DNA from 2 places in the Paenibacillus sp. EKM206P genome. Region 2 is predicted to be linked to the other one. Evidence: riboswitches for the same ligand, from Rfam matches in the RefSeq annotation. Region 2 holds a riboswitch; the other holds the start of a gene.

Region 1 (7,844 bases), on a different contig from region 2:
TATTATCCAATAACGTTAAAAGCCCGTTGTCCTGTGCCCAAGAAGTTATTCCTGCCACATCGGTAATTTTGAGTGTCGGATTGGACGGAGTTTCCATATATACAGCCCTTGTATTCTCCTGCAACGCCTCTTTCGCAAGGTTGAGGTCCGTCATGTCGACGAAGGTCGTTTCGATATTCATCCGTTTCAAAATGGAGGTCAGCAGTCGATATGTTCCTCCATATACGTCCTCGGAAACAATGACATGATCTCCAGCAGACAAGAGCATAAATGTAGTAGAGATGGCCGCCATACCTGATGCAAAGGCAAAACCGCACGCCCCGCCTTCTAATAAAGCGATATAATCCTCCAAAGCTTGTCGTGTCGGATTACCTGAACGGCTATAGTCATGCTGTGGAGGATTAAAAATATCGTGATGGTGGAAGGTAGAAGCTTGATAGATCGGGACGCTCGATGCCCCCGTAACGCTGTCAATTTCAGAGCCAAAATGCAGCAGCTTGGTAGCGAACTTCCGCTCTTTGTTCAGATCCTGCCCGATCCTCCTCGCATCCTCTATCATTGCAGCTCTCCTCCTTCTACTTCTTGACGTGCCGCTTCCAACGCCGAACGTAAATCTTCAATTAGGTCGTCTGTATGCTCAATGCCTACGGAGAAACGCAACAGCCTGTCATCTACCCCGACTGCATCCCGAATTTCTGCTGGTATGTCCGCATGTGTCTGCACAGCGGGATAGGTCATTAACGATTCCACACCGCCGAGACTTTCCGCAAACGCAATGAGCTTAATGTGACGAAGCAAAGGTTCCACATAACGAGCATCCTTTACTTTAAAGGAAAAGATACCCGTATTTCCGCTGGATTGTTTATTTTGAATCTCACGACCTGGATGGCCTTCTAGAGCTGGATAAAATACTTCCGCCACAGCCGGATGCGTCAGTAAATAGTTAGACAGCACTGTTGCATTATGCTCGTGCCGGTCCATACGCAGCGCTAACGTCTTCATGCCCTTCATTAACTGGTAGCAATCGCTTGGGGAAAGCACTGCCCCTATGGAATTGTGCAGGAATGCAATTTCAGCTGATAGCTCTTTGCCTTTGGTTACGATCAACCCTGCCAGCACATCGTTGTGTCCGCCCAAATATTTGGTTGCGCTATGTACCACAATATCCGCGCCCAGTTCCAATGGCCGCTGGAAATATGGCGTTAGCAGCGTATTATCTACAATGGTAAGCAACTGATGTTGTGATGCCCATTTAGCCACCGCTCGAATATCAGTAATCATCATTAACGGATTTGTAGGCGTTTCTATGAATACAGCTTTGGTATTCGGTCGACATGACTGTTCGAGCGCTTCAAGATCGTTCGTATCCACATAACTGGCTGTCACACCAAATTTAGACAAAATACGCTCCAGCAAACGATACGTCCCGCCATACAGATCCAGCGATACTATGAGATGATCTCCCTGTCCAAACAATGCAAATACCGTTTGCAGCGCCGCCATACCTGAGCTGCATGCAAAGCCTGCATCACCCGATTCAAGTGCAGCAGAAGCCTCTTCCAGTACCTTTCGCGTGGGATTGATCGTCCGAATGTAATCAAATCCTGTGCTTTGACCCAGACGGGGATGGCGGAACGCCGTAGATTGGTAAATCGGGTAATTAACAGCCCCGGTTACTGGCTCTTCTACTGAACCGATTTGTGCCAATCTACTTTCGATTTTCCACTGTTTCTCACTCATATGAATCCTCCTGTTAACTTCCATAGTGGGTGCTATAACCAATCCTGCAAAAATGGATGTCAAAGACTATACTGCTGCGCTACTGCAAGGTGATACTCTACAAAGGTAAACTACATGCTCCTTTTTTAAATCTGGGGCCCGATATCATAAGGTGTTTCTTGGTATACATAATAGTTCAGCCAATTCGAGAATAATAAATTGGCGTGCGCCCGCCAAATTGAGGGGGGGGTGCGCTCAGGATCATCATTAGGAAAATAATTTTTGGGGACTTCAATATCCATTCCTTTGGCTACATCGCGGTCGTATTCCCATTTCAGTGAAAGCGGGTCATATTCAGAATGCCCAGTTACAAAAATTTGTTTACCGTCAAGCGTGGCTACGAGGTACACTCCAGCTTCTTCGGATTCGGATAAAACTTCTAATTCGGCGATATGATCAATATCTTCCCGACGAACCTCCGTATGCCTGGAATGAGGAGCATAAAACAGTTCATCAAAGCCGCGTAACAATTTTACTTTAGGTTTAATCACGGTGTGTGGAAATACACCGAAGCATTTGTAGTCGAGCCCATATTTAGGGACATCGAAATGATGGTATAAGCCTGCCTGTGAGGCCCAACAGATATGCATGGTCGAAGTTACATTCGTTTTCGTCCATTCAAAGATTTGCCGGATTTCCTCCCAGTAGTTCACATCCTCAAACTCAAGCTGTTCAACCGGGGCTCCTGTAATGACCATGCCGTCAAAACGACTGTTCTTGATCTCGTCGAACGTTTTATAGAACATGTTCAAATATTCTTGCGATGTATTTTTGGATACATGAGACTTCATGTGCACCAGCGTGACATCCACTTGCAACGGCGTATTGCCGACCAGGCGCAACAGTTGGGTTTCCGTCGTTTCCTTTGTAGGCATTAAATTCAAAATGGCGATACGCAACGGACGAATATCCTGATGATAAGCCAAGCTTTCATCCATTACGAAAATATTTTCGCCCTCCAGCACTTCCTTAGCAGGTAATGTGTCTGGGATTTTAATCGGCATGTAAACTCACTCCTTGTTAGGTAAGTTTTGCGAAAATCGTCTTGTTGAGATGCCGGGCATATAATAAAAAGACCTTTCTCTGGTTAGAGAAAGGTCATATTTGTATCCATATGCGCCTCTCTCATCTGTCAGGGCAACGCGCTTTGTACAAAGCGCGCGTCCTGCAAGAATTAGCACCGTGCGATTAAAATCGCCGGTTGCCGGGTATCATCGGGCTAGTCCCTCCACCTGCTCTTGATAAGATTTCGCTATATTCATTTTGGGTTCACAAAGTTCTTGTTGTTCACTTTAATGCATCGGCTGGGCTTCGTCAAGATGGGACTTGCAAATTTGTAACCTGCATTCACATTTTGTCTACCTTTTCCATAGGTTAAATCATATCCCTCCTATCGCTGAAGCTCTTGCCACTACTGTTGATTTTGCCCATGATTTTGCGCTTGAAAGGCCGTAGGCCGAGCGTTATACTATACAAGTGCTATTAGGCAAAAATATGGAGCAGTAGTGCAGACTTGAGTGTTTCCTGCGATACTGTGGCAATCTAAAAAAAGAACATTTGAGAGGTGAATCCGGAATGGAAGGCGACCCGAGTCCGAATAGGCGGCGATCCCTGAACAACAGCATAGGAATGACTTCAGCTTGCCGAAAGACGGGACGCCAGGCTCTGCATGCTCCAAAAGCCTCCGGCTTTTGATGAGAGTGCACGCTTACCCGCACCGGCTAACTGGCTAACTGAGTCCATTCCTTATGCTTAAGGTAAACGTATTTCCGTTACGGCGGAGCATAAGGAGTGACGTATATGAAAATCCGTTTGGTCAACAACGGGGTTTTTACCCCTGTCGAAGAAATTGAAATGGCGCTTACTGCACCGGCAGAAGGTTTTTATTGGATTGATGCCGATGTCGATGATTTGGCAGTGCTCCAGCCTTTATTTTCCATGCATGATCTTGCAGTAGAAGACTGTTTGAGTGAAGAAGAACAGCGTCCGAAGATTGAAATTTATGAAAGCCATTATTTTATCGTTGTAAATAGCATTCGTTTTGATGATGAAGAAATATTTTTGCGAGCTTTGAACATTTTTCTCGGCCGCCATTTTATCATTACGGTGACCAAGCAGAAAATCAATGAGCTTCGTACCCTCAAGCCTATGCTGTGGGAGCAAGAAGTCAGCCAGCCTGACCGTTTTATGTATCTGTTGGTCGACTTAATTGTTGACAACTATTTTCTGGTTGGTGACCGGATTGAGGTCCGCATTGAAAAGCTGGAAGAAGATATTCTAATGCATACGAAAAAGTCGCATTTGAACGAAATCATCGGCTTACGCAGTGAGATTCTGTGGCTGAAAAAAGTGTTGGGCCCGCAAAAAGAAGTCATCAATACCCTGAACAAGCGGGATTTGCGGCTCATCGACGATCAATTGCAAAAATATTTTAGCGACATTTATGAAAATGCTGTGAAAATTTCGGAGACTTTCGAAACTTACCGCGACTTGATGGGTAACCTTCGAGAAGCTTATCAATCCAGTATCGCCAACCGTGCCAATGAAATTATGCGTGTGTTTACAGCAATTACGACCGTATTTATGCCATTGACGGTCATTACCGGAATATATGGGATGAACTTCGATAATATGCCTGAGCTTCATACACGTTATGGCTATTTTGTCGTCATTGGTATTATGGTGGCATTAGGCGTCAGTATGTTCTGTATTTTCCGTAAGAAAGACTGGGTTTAAAAATAAAAGGGGAAAAAGTATCAAATTGGATACTTTTTTCTATTTTCAAGCTTGGTCATAAAAAGCAGCAGCCGTGTCCTGTGAGGAACTGGCTGCTGCTTTTTAGTATGTTGGACCCTGAATATACTTTAATACCCAGCTTTATCCAACTAGTTCTATATTATCCAACATGTCGGCCGGGTACCTGCTGATGACGAAACCGTATACGGATCAGACGCAGACGCTCATAAATCTGATCCAGTCCTGTTTCGGTTGCCTTTTCTTCCCCATACACTTTCAGCATGACGGGCTTGAGCAACGTATCCCCCAACTCTTCATAAGCAGACCAGATAGCTGCCTGCTCCGCCTCAGATACATTCACCAATTCCTTGTGGATCAGCTTGTCCATATCAATACCGTCTCTATCCAAATGCTCCACAGCTTCAATCATCTCTCTACGATGCAAACCTGTCTTCATTCCGATATGCTCCAGTGAAAGACCGTCCGAAATGCCTTCAATAATCGTTCTAGTTAAGCTGAATTTGTTCAGCTCCTGCCTGTACTGGTTCTCTTTTTGCTTGTATAACCATGACAAAAAAACTTCTTCTTCCAGCGTCTCTGTTACCCAGTTCAACGGAAATGGCGTGGTGCGGTCATTTTGTGTCGTAATAGCCAATAGCTCCGTCCCATATTGCGACACCTTACCCTGACCCATACCAGGCAGCTCCAACAGTTCTTCTTCGGTATGGGGAAGATAAACGCTAATGAGTCGAAGCAATCGATTCGTAGCGATAAAATAAGGTGCTTTTCGTTCCGTTGCTGCTTTTTGCCGTCTCCACATCGTCAATTGCTCATACACTTCATCACGTGGAAACAAATCACTGTAGCAATACAGCTTTTGCAGCGTTTGTCCTCGTCCTGATGATCCTTCTTGCTCATGAAATACACCATGGATTAGGGGCCTGTAGCCCTCAGCCATTTTGAGCGCCAGCTCATGACGGTATACATGTAGTAATTCCTGCCACAAGCTGCCCTCATACCAAAGGTCGTCTATACTTTCATCCGGGACATGGTGTGTGCTCCAGCCTGCACTCCATTCCCCTTCATGCTGCCCAATCCATACCTGAGCAAAGTCCTCATAGCCCTGTTCATTCCGTTTGGACAAGCGATTTAAAAATACTATCTCCATGATTTCTTCCTCCCTCATATCGTTGAAAGACAGTCCCGCACAACACAAAAACGCAAAAAAAAGCACCTATCCTGCGTATTCGCAAGAAAGGTGCTTCCCTTTTTGAGCCGTACTATACTGTTGCCTATATAATAACCGTACCTTGGAGTGCCGTCAACCCTAAATTCTAATGATTCAGTTTTTCCTTTGCCAATGCCAGAGCACCGCACAATCCAGCATTATCACCCAATCCTGGAGATACGATATATTGCTCAATACCTGTTGTCAGACTCGAATGCTGCACGTATCCGTTCAAAAGTTTTTGTAGTTTGGTACGAATGAGCGGGAACAATTGGTCTTGCTTCATTACTCCCCCGCCCATAATAATTTTTTGCGGGGACAGGATTAATACATAGCTCATTAAAGCCTGTGCCAGATAGTACGCTTCCATTTCCCAGGCCGGGTGATCGACAGAAAGCTCATGTCCTTTAACCTTCCATCTTTTTTCGAGCGCAGGACCTGCTGCCAGACCCTCCAAACAATCTCCGTGATAAGGACATGTCCCCTCGTAAGTATCTTCTGGGTGACGACGTACCAGAATATGCCCCATTTCCGGGTGAGATAATCCATGTATCAGCTTTCCACCAACCAAAGCACCTGCCCCGATGCCTGTGCCTATCGTGATATACAGACAGTTGTCCAATCCTTTGGCGGCACCCCAAATAGACTCACCAAGTGCTGCTCCATTCACATCCGTATCAAACCCCATAGGCACATCAAAATGCTCTTTCAGTTTACCAATCAGATTGTAATTTCCCCAATGTGGCTTTGGCGTTGTTGTAATATAACCATATGTATCACTACCTTCGATAGGATCAATCGGCCCGAACGATCCTACGCCCAATGCTTCAATGCCCTTGCCTTCAAAAAATGCGATGACATTCTCCATTGTTTCTGCTGGTGTGGTTGTTGGAAAGCTCGCTCGTTCCAGTACCTCTCCACGTTCGTTGCCAATTCCACATACAAATTTGGTACCGCCTGCCTCAATTGCTCCCAATACTGTCATAGTTGCTGTTGTCCCCTTTCGATAATCCGGTTCTCTCTCCACTATATTCACCTGAAATGTACCTGAGGTCAATCCCCTAATCGCAATTGTATATAATCCTTCACAAGACGATATAACTCCGTTAACATAACGGTATACAAATAAGGACACTGACGCATCCAGCCTCAGCATCCCTATATAACTTACTTTACTTAAATTGTCGTACCAAGCCTAATAGCTTCATTATGATCCGGTTGCGACACCCATCAATGTACACAAGCTTTTCATTTCAAGCTGCTCAAACTTGTCTACAATTTGCACGTGATCCAACGTCAGCAGACAACTATCCAAAGCACATGCTACAGGTACACCACAGTGAATTTCAGCGAGTTTGCGTGAAAGATGCAGCATATCCAAATCACTCTCAATTTTTTTGCGGACCGATGGTGTTAATTGATCCAGATTCTCCAGAATGCCCTCAATAGAGTCGTATTCCTGCACCAGCTTGAGTGCCGTTTTCTCACCAATACCTCGTACTCCTGGATAATTATCGCTTGCATCCCCCATCAGGCCTTTAAGGTCCACCACTTGGCGTGGCTTAAGTCCTTTTTCAGTCAGCAGGGTCTCCGGGGTGTATACCATATAATTGCCGTGGCCTTTTTTCATAATAATGACCCGTGTCCGATCATCCACTAATTGAAGTAAATCATGATCTCCCGAGAGAATCATTACATCCATGTCCTCATTTTGCGAATAATGGCGTGCAAGCGTACCGATACAATCATCGGCTTCAAAGCCTTCCGCTCCAATGTTGGGAATGCCGAGGCTGTCCGTCACTTCACGAATCAATGTAAATTGGGGAATCAAATCATCGGGTGCGTCGGCTCGGTTTCCTTTATACGCAGCAAAATGTTCCCCACGGAATGTCGTTCCGCCCATATCCCAGCAACAAATAACATGTGTAGGATTAAACGTTTGGACTGCATCCCAAAAATATCGAATAAAACCATATATGGCGTTCGTTGGCACCCCAGCTTTTGTACGACGGATATAACCGTTTGCGGCGGTTGCATAATAAGCGCGAAATAGCAGGGCCATGCCGTCAACCAGCATTACGGATTGTTCATTGCGTTGTGT
Region 2 (7,844 bases):
CGAAACGAACGGATTTATGGTATTTATTCCACTGTCCATGCAGCCGAAAAGCAAAAACGCCAACATTATGCGTCGTAACTCCGCTTACGAAGATCTCAAAACCATTGCGATCAGCCGCCTGATGCTGGACAATATCGACCATGTCAAAGCTTACTTCATTAATATTGGCCCGCAATTGACGCAGGTCGCTCTCACCTTTGGCGCATCAGACGTCCATGGCACGATTGTGCGCGAGCAGATCAGCCATGCCGCAGGTGCGTTGACCCCTGCCGGATTGACCCGTAAAGAGCTGATCTGGCTGGTCAAAGGTGCAGGACGCATACCTGTAGAACGAGACACCTTCTATAACGAAATCGAAGTTTTCGAATAAATGTAATATCGGATTCAGATTTCCCGCGAGCATATCATCCCCATTACTCACATCATGCAGCATCATGCTGCCCCGGAATACGCTGGTCTGTCTGCCACAGGCAGGCCCGATTCTCGGGTTTTATAACAACAAAAACTTGTGTTAGATCGACGAGACACCAGACCATTTGCCGGGGACACGGTAGCGAAAGGAAGGCGGATTTTGATGAAAAATTTCGTTATTCTGGGGGGCGGCTATGGCGGCCTTACCATTGCCAAAGAATTGCTGGATAAACACATTCCCGACGATGTTCAAGTTATTTTAGTGGATCGAATGCCCTTTCAGGGCTTGAAAACAGAGTACTATGCCCTCGCAGCAGGTACGGTTTCTGATTTTGATTTGCGGGTGCATTTTCCAGATGAGCAACGTCTTATTCGCAAATACGGAGAGGTCACCTCGATGGATCTGGAGAATAAAATGGTCCATTTTCAAGACGGTGAACCCTTGCCCTATGATCAGCTTGTCATTGCGTTGGGTTGTACCGACCGCTTTCACAATACACCGGGGGCTGAAGAACACAGCTGTACGATCCAGTCGTTTAACCATACCCGCCAAACCTATCTGCGCTTGAACGAAATCAAGCCATATGGACATGTCCATATTGTAGGCGGCGGTCTTAGCGGTGTTGAGATTGCAGCGGAGTTACGTGAAAGCCGTACGGATTTGAATATTACCATTATGGATCGGGGCGAGCGGGTGCTGTCAGCATTCCCGCAACGTTTGTCTGCCTATGTACATGCTTGGTTCAAGGAACATCAGGTTAATGCCCTGAACCATGTTGCGGTTTCTCGTATTGAGCCGGGGGCTATTTATAACCGTGACGAGCAAATTGTAACGGATGCAGTGGTATGGACGGCCGGGATTCAGCCGGTAAAAATTGTGCAGGATTTAGCCGTCCCTAAAGACCCTCAGGGTCGCATCGTGCTCAACGATTACTACCAAATACCAGATCATCCAGAGGTATATGTGGTCGGAGACTGTGCCAGCCTTCCCTACTCTCCAAGCGCTCAGGCGGCAGAGGTGCAAGGGGAACAAATCGCACATATTGTACGTGATCTATGGAAAGGTCAAACGCCTCACCCGCATCCTTTAAAGCTGCGCGGTACATTAGGCGCACTTGGCAAGAAGGCCGGGTTCGGCTATGGCTTTATGGGCAGCACTTCATTGCGCGGCCGTGTACCACGCCTGCTTAAAAGCGGTGTGCTCTGGAAGTCCAAACGCCATTTTGGCTGATCATGCTAAACAAACAAAGAAGACCCGCTCCCAAAGCAGGTCTTCTTTGTATATTGCGTGTATGGGCTAACAGAGCATTATATTTCAATCCAAGTCTATGTTATCCCATGCTTCAGCTTCCTTAATTTTGTTCATAATCACTTCGTACAGAAGCTCTGCTGAATCTGCGGATACAATCTCACCATTGACCATCGCATAGGGTTCCGCGTTACACTGACCGCAATTACTTAGGCAGCCGTATTCAATCACATCATAATCTGGATTCTGTTCCAGCTTGGACATGATTTCATCAGTGCCCCAATGCATATTACTGGTGCAAAACTCAATAATAGGTCTTAACATTTTTTCACCTGCTTTGGATGACGGGCATTTTAATTTGGCCCGCTTTGTAATATAATAATAAAGGTATAGGAAAGGAGTTGAATTCTAATGAGCGAAACACAAAGCGTTCAAATGTATGATGAAGTAGCAGATGTACTGGATAAGCTCCGTCCGTTCCTGCAACGCGATGGCGGCGACGTTGAGCTGGTTGACGTTGAAGACGGCATCGTTAAGCTGAAGCTGGTAGGCGCTTGCGGCAGTTGCCCAAGTTCCACAATCACGCTGAAAGCAGGGATTGAACGCGCTCTTCTCGAAGAAGTCGACGGCGTCCAAGAAGTGGTACAAGTATTCTAATGCTTGATGCATAAGATCATGAGAGTCTTGACTTCGGTAACGAAGCTCAAGACTCTTTTTTGTGTTACAGCGTCTGAGGGATCACTCAAGCTTATATGGTTGGCCGAATGGGGTCCAATCCTCCCGATACATCCATAATATTGCCTGTTATAAAATCCGAATGCTCCTCACACAAATAGGCGATCACTCGCGCAATGTCCTCTCCGCTCCCCGGACGCCCACGCGGTGTCTCTTTATCCTGCATGCCGATGACATCGGCGATTGACATTTCCTTATTTGCTCCTCGAATATCCCCTGGACAGATCATATTGACCGTGATGCCATAAGGAGCCTCCTCCACAGCCAGTGACTTCGTAAAAGACACCAGCCCCACCTTGGCGGCTGCGTAGACGGCGCGATGCGGCCAAGCTCTCGCTTCTCCAGCATGACCAAAGCCAAAATGAATAATACGTCCCCATTGCTGGCTACGCATGTGAGGCAATACCAAATGATCCAGCAACATGGTACCGACCAGATTCCCTTGTATCATGGTATGAATCTCAGCTACACTGTAATCCGCAAACAGGCGGCGTTCCCGGATGAACGGTCCAGCATTGTTCACCATAATATCGACTCCGCCTAGCCGATCCTGGACTTCACCAATCAGCCTCGTGATATCTTTCTGAACAGTGATATCCCCTTGTAAAGACAGGCAGCGTACTCCCTTAGACTCAATCACCCGCTTAAGCGCTTCGGCTTCTGCTTGGCTATGCACATAATTCAGCGCAATATTACAGCCTTCATTCGCCAGACGCAGAGCGGTCGTTTTACCTAAACCTTTGGCACTACCCGTTATGAATGCGACTTTATCTCTCAACAATTTTCCTCCTGTTCACAGAGAACGGTCACCCCCAAGTATAAAATATTTAAGCTTCCCCTACAACTCTATCCAAAAGAAACCCCAGTCCTCTTGTTCAAGAGAATCTGGGGTTTGCGTGCAATGTGTTCTCGTTCCCTACTTAAAATGCCGGGATAATTGCGCCTTGGTATTTATCTTCAATGAATTTTTTAGTTTCTGGGGATTGCAAAGCTTTAAGCAGCTTCTGAATCGCTTCAGAATCTTTATTATCAGGACGAGCTACCAGAACGTTAGCATATGGAGAATCTTTATCTTCCAGTGCCAGTGCATCCTTCGTCGGGTTCAGCTTAGCTTCCAGAGCGTAGTTCGTGTTGATCAACGCAATGTCCACTTCAGGCAACTGACGTGGCAGCATAGCCGCTTCCAGCTCCTTGAATTTCAGGTTTTTCTTATTTTCAGTAATATCTTTTACCGTAGCTTCAATGTTGCTTGCGTCTTTCAGCTTGATCAGACCTTGTTTTTCCAACAACAACAATGCACGGCCTCCGTTTGTTGCATCGTTCGGAATGGCTACCGTTGCGCCATCTGGGAGTTCATCAAGCTTTTTATATTTTTGGGAGTAGATGCCGAAAGGCTCCAGGTGAACCGCGCCCACAGAAACCAAATTCATTTTGCGCTCTTTGTTCATAACATTCAAGTAAGGTACATGTTGATAGAAGTTAGCATCCAACTGCTTGTCAAACAATTGAACGTTCGGCTGTACATAGTCGTTAAACTGAACGACTTGGAGACGAACCCCTTCTTTTTCCAACTGAGGTTTGATTGCTTCCAAAATTTCCGCATGCGGCACAGGAGAAGCTCCAACTTTCAGCTCCACTTCACGTGGTGATCCGCCTGTATTTTCGGCCGCATTGTTTGTATCCGATGTTGTGCTCTTTGTGCCGCAAGCAGCCAGCACCGCAATTAATGTCAAGCTTAATACAGCCAATACCCATTTCTTCATGTTATTACCCCTCCAATAATTTGTAATATTCAGGAGCAGACGTCCTGATCAATAAGGATATCTATATGTTTTCCCTATTTTCGAGTATAATGCCGCACGAGACGGTCTCCCGCCATTTGCAGCAATTGAACCAATACGACCATCAGCACGACCGCAACGATCATTACAGCCGTTTCATAACGATAATAGCCGTAGTTGATAGCCAGTGTACCCAGTCCACCGCCCCCGATCATCCCGGACATTGCCGTGTAGGATACGAGTGTAACGACGGTAATGGTTAATGCGGCTAGCAGTCCCGGAAGTGCCTCACGTAACAGCACACGCCGGATAATTTGTCCTGTCGAGGCCCCCATTGCTTGTGCGGCTTCAATGACACCCTTGTCCACTTCACGCAGAGACGTTTCGACAAGACGTGCGAAGAATGGGGCAGCCCCGATAACCAATGGTGGGATGGTTCCCAACACCCCGGTCGAGGTACCTACCAGCGATCGTGTAAAAGGAATAAGTGCAACGATCAAAATGATAAATGGCACGGAACGTAAAATGTTAACGATGAATGATAATACAATGTATATCACCTTCATCAGAGTCAACGAGGAGCGGCTCGCCAGAAACAATAATATGCCGAGCGGCAAACCAATAATGAGGGTGAACAATGCGGATGCACCGAGCATCTGAAGGGTTTCCAGCGTAGAATTCCCTAGCTCTTCCCAACTCACTTGTGAAAAATCAAGTTCGCTCATTGTCCGATCACCTCCACATCAAGTCCTTGCCCAGACACTTCGCGCAGCGTATGCTCTATATCCTCATGATTCCCTTCAAAACGAACGATTAGCTGACCATAGGGTACATTTTTAATCGTAGATATGGTTCCCTGCAAGATCGCAAAATCAACCCCAGTGCTTCGAGCCGTACGCGACAGAATCGCATCATATGTTTTGCTGCCCAAGAAGGAGATACGTACCACCTGCGCCGACTCGCCGCCACCTGCTGCCGCAATCGCTGCTTGCAACTCCTCGGGATGTTCTGACTCCCGCTGGATAAAGTCCTTGGTTACCTGGTGCTGCGGCTTCAAAAATACTTCCGCCACCGGACCTTGCTCCACGATGTCACCCTGATGAATGACGCCAACTTTATCACAGATGCTTTGAATGACATGCATTTCATGTGTAATCAGCACGATAGTCAAATTAAAGCGCTGATTAATATCCAGCAGCAATTTCAGGATAGACCCCGTCGTCTGTGGATCAAGCGCAGAAGTCGCTTCGTCACACAGCAATACATGAGGATCACTAGCCAACGCCCGCGCAATTCCTACTCGCTGTTTCTGTCCACCTGAGAGCTGTGACGGATACTTTCCACTGTGTTCTTCGAGACCCACCAATTCCAACAGTTCACGAACCTTCTTGTCCAACTTCTGCTTGGGCGTGTTTACCAGCCGCAACGGAAATGCAATATTGTCATATACCGTCGCCGAAGACAACAAATTAAAATGCTGAAAAATCATTCCGATTTTTCGGCGCTGCATTTGTAACTGGGATTGACTCACAGTAGTGAGGTTTACCCCGTCTACCCATACTTCACCTGAAGTAGGGCGTTCCAATAAATTAATACAGCGGATCAATGTACTTTTCCCTGCCCCGGAGTGACCAATCACTCCGAATATTTCTCCACGCTTTATAGAAAGATTCAACCCAGACAGCGCATTAACGCGTCGGTTGCCTTTGCCATAATGCTTGGTTAACTGCTTAAGCTCTATCAACGTGCTGCGACCCCCTTCACTCTTCCTTACCCTTTTAACCAGTTGTCATCTCTCAGGATTGTATAAAATCGCTATTTATTTATACAAAAAAGAGCCCCTTTCACAGAATGAAAAGGGCCCCACCTTGCGAACCTTTTCTCATCTGCCAAAATCGCTATAACTCTAGCGGTTTTGTAGGAATTAGCACCATCATGTTCCCTCCCAGTGTATTACACCGGGAAAAAACGGGTTGCCGGGCTTCATCGGGCCAGTCCCTCCACCTCTCTGGATAAGAAAAATATGTTAAACTCCAGCTTTAGCTGTCCGTTAAGTTTATATAAAAAATATAATTCAGGCATTTTTCTGAAACTAGGTTTCAGTATAGATAGTTTACATTGCTTTGTCAAAGGATATTTTCTATCATATTTTTGGGCGTACTGCCCGGTTCTCCCATTGTTTCGCAGTATAAGTAAAGGCCTTTGACAGCGACCGACATACCATTTCCAAGCCCTGCTGCAAATCTTCCAAATGGTGATCGAGATCCTCCAGTTGGATTTTTCCATACAAAGCTCGGTGCCGTTGCCAGAGATCATCCTGCATTTCCGTATTCATATAGTGTATCTCCGTATTACGCCGCTTACGCAGCCGATTGATGGCATCGTTGTATGTGTCCTTGATATCATTTAAATTATCGGTCAATACAGGATGCATTTTGAGATACTTGAGCTGTCGCAACACGGTAAAATACGAATAATGAGCCTTATACTGCCCTGTTTTTAAATCATACAGATCATTCAGCCAGTTGCCCAGCTTATCCAAAATGGAAAATACCCTCACAAACCCATCTTTATAAAAGAAAACATACAATGCATAATCGGATTTTTCATCCTCACTCATATCTTCAGCATATCCGGCTTTCACTTTCATACGGAAAAAGGCGGTAGCATGATGGCTCTGCTCCAGTTCATCCAGAGATGACATTAGACCACGTGTCAAAATATCCGCCTTCCGAAAGTCGTGGGTCGGATCTCCACCAGCCTGAATTTCCCGCTCCAGCAGGTTTAACATATCTGACATGCTATTCATGGCATCCAGCAAGATGCCCTTGTTCACACGTGGCGGCTCACCCAGTAGCTTGCGTATCATGCTTACGCCTCCTTATAAATGTAAAATCCGGCTGTAGGTTTAATTAGGGCGTCAAGCGAAATAACTCGTCCATCGTTGATCTACAAGCTTAACAATATCCTCACGCGGTAACACCTCATTCGGATACCCAGGCTTCATACGCGCATCCACTACAATCGGCAGCTTATAGTTCAGATGATGCAAACGCACTTCGCTGTCCGCGTACATATCCGTAGCCGGGTTAAAGCGAGTGAATACCGTCCATAGGAACGAGGCTTGAGAGCGAACGACTTCTTTGGCATCGTCCACAATGAAAACGAGCGGCCACTCTTGCTCACCCGCAGCTAATCGCTCCAAAACACGTGCCGCCAGCTCAGGATCTTGCTCAAAAGACGCACCCGATACGACGAGGCAACCTCCGCAATAGGGTTCAATTTCACGAATCCCCGGCAGATCGCTTCCCTCATAAGCACGAGGCAATTCACGTACAGGCTCACCTATTCCCATCAGGATCGCCTTACTGCCATGATTCAGCTTGCGGCCTGTGTAATCGAGTGTATCGTGTGACGTGTGATTGAAAATAAATAAATCCCTTGCTGGATTAAATCGCTCCAGAATGGTTTCCAGCAGCAGGTTAAAGTCAGATAAATCAATGACTCGATCTGTCAGCATCAGGAACTTGGTCAATGACAATTGACCTTGACCCAAAATGGTAAAACCGGATACAAGCGCTTCACGGGAGTAGCTTTCACGTACGACTGCCGCTGCCAGCGCATGTACGCCCGTTTCCGCATACGCCCACAGGGACTTGACGGAAGGC

What was found. Region 2 has a riboswitch for S-adenosylmethionine ahead of G9G53_RS14405 (methionine ABC transporter ATP-binding protein). Riboswitches for the same ligand answer to the same signal wherever they lie in the genome.
Region 1: linked by a shared signal. The riboswitch ahead of metA (homoserine O-acetyltransferase MetA) and the one ahead of G9G53_RS14405 (methionine ABC transporter ATP-binding protein) in region 2 are both predicted to bind S-adenosylmethionine.

The regions. Positions count from the first base shown of each region.
Region 1 covers NZ_JAAMNQ010000001.1:491,841-499,684, reverse strand. The annotation lists gene G9G53_RS02425 (aminotransferase class I/II-fold pyridoxal phosphate-dependent enzyme) at 1-559, opposite strand, end outside; gene G9G53_RS02420 (PLP-dependent transferase) at 556-1,740, opposite strand; gene metA (homoserine O-acetyltransferase MetA) at 1,866-2,783, opposite strand; SAM riboswitch class I at 2,902-3,027, opposite strand; gene corA (magnesium/cobalt transporter CorA) at 3,580-4,515, shown strand; gene G9G53_RS02405 (HRDC domain-containing protein) at 4,676-5,683, opposite strand; gene G9G53_RS02400 (ROK family protein) at 5,850-6,728, opposite strand; gene G9G53_RS02395 (5'-3' exonuclease) at 6,951-7,844, opposite strand, start outside.
Region 2 covers NZ_JAAMNQ010000006.1:70,788-78,631, reverse strand. The annotation lists gene mqnE (aminofutalosine synthase MqnE) at 1-370, shown strand, start outside; gene G9G53_RS14435 (NAD(P)/FAD-dependent oxidoreductase) at 575-1,642, shown strand; gene G9G53_RS14430 (YuzB family protein) at 1,727-1,984, opposite strand; gene G9G53_RS14425 (NifU family protein) at 2,072-2,317, shown strand; gene G9G53_RS14420 (SDR family oxidoreductase) at 2,409-3,173, opposite strand; gene G9G53_RS14415 (MetQ/NlpA family ABC transporter substrate-binding protein) at 3,316-4,158, opposite strand; gene G9G53_RS14410 (methionine ABC transporter permease) at 4,233-4,901, opposite strand; gene G9G53_RS14405 (methionine ABC transporter ATP-binding protein) at 4,898-5,920, opposite strand; SAM riboswitch class I at 6,056-6,195, opposite strand; gene G9G53_RS14400 (Cthe_2314 family HEPN domain-containing protein) at 6,320-7,045, opposite strand; gene G9G53_RS14395 (UbiD family decarboxylase) at 7,097-7,844, opposite strand, start outside.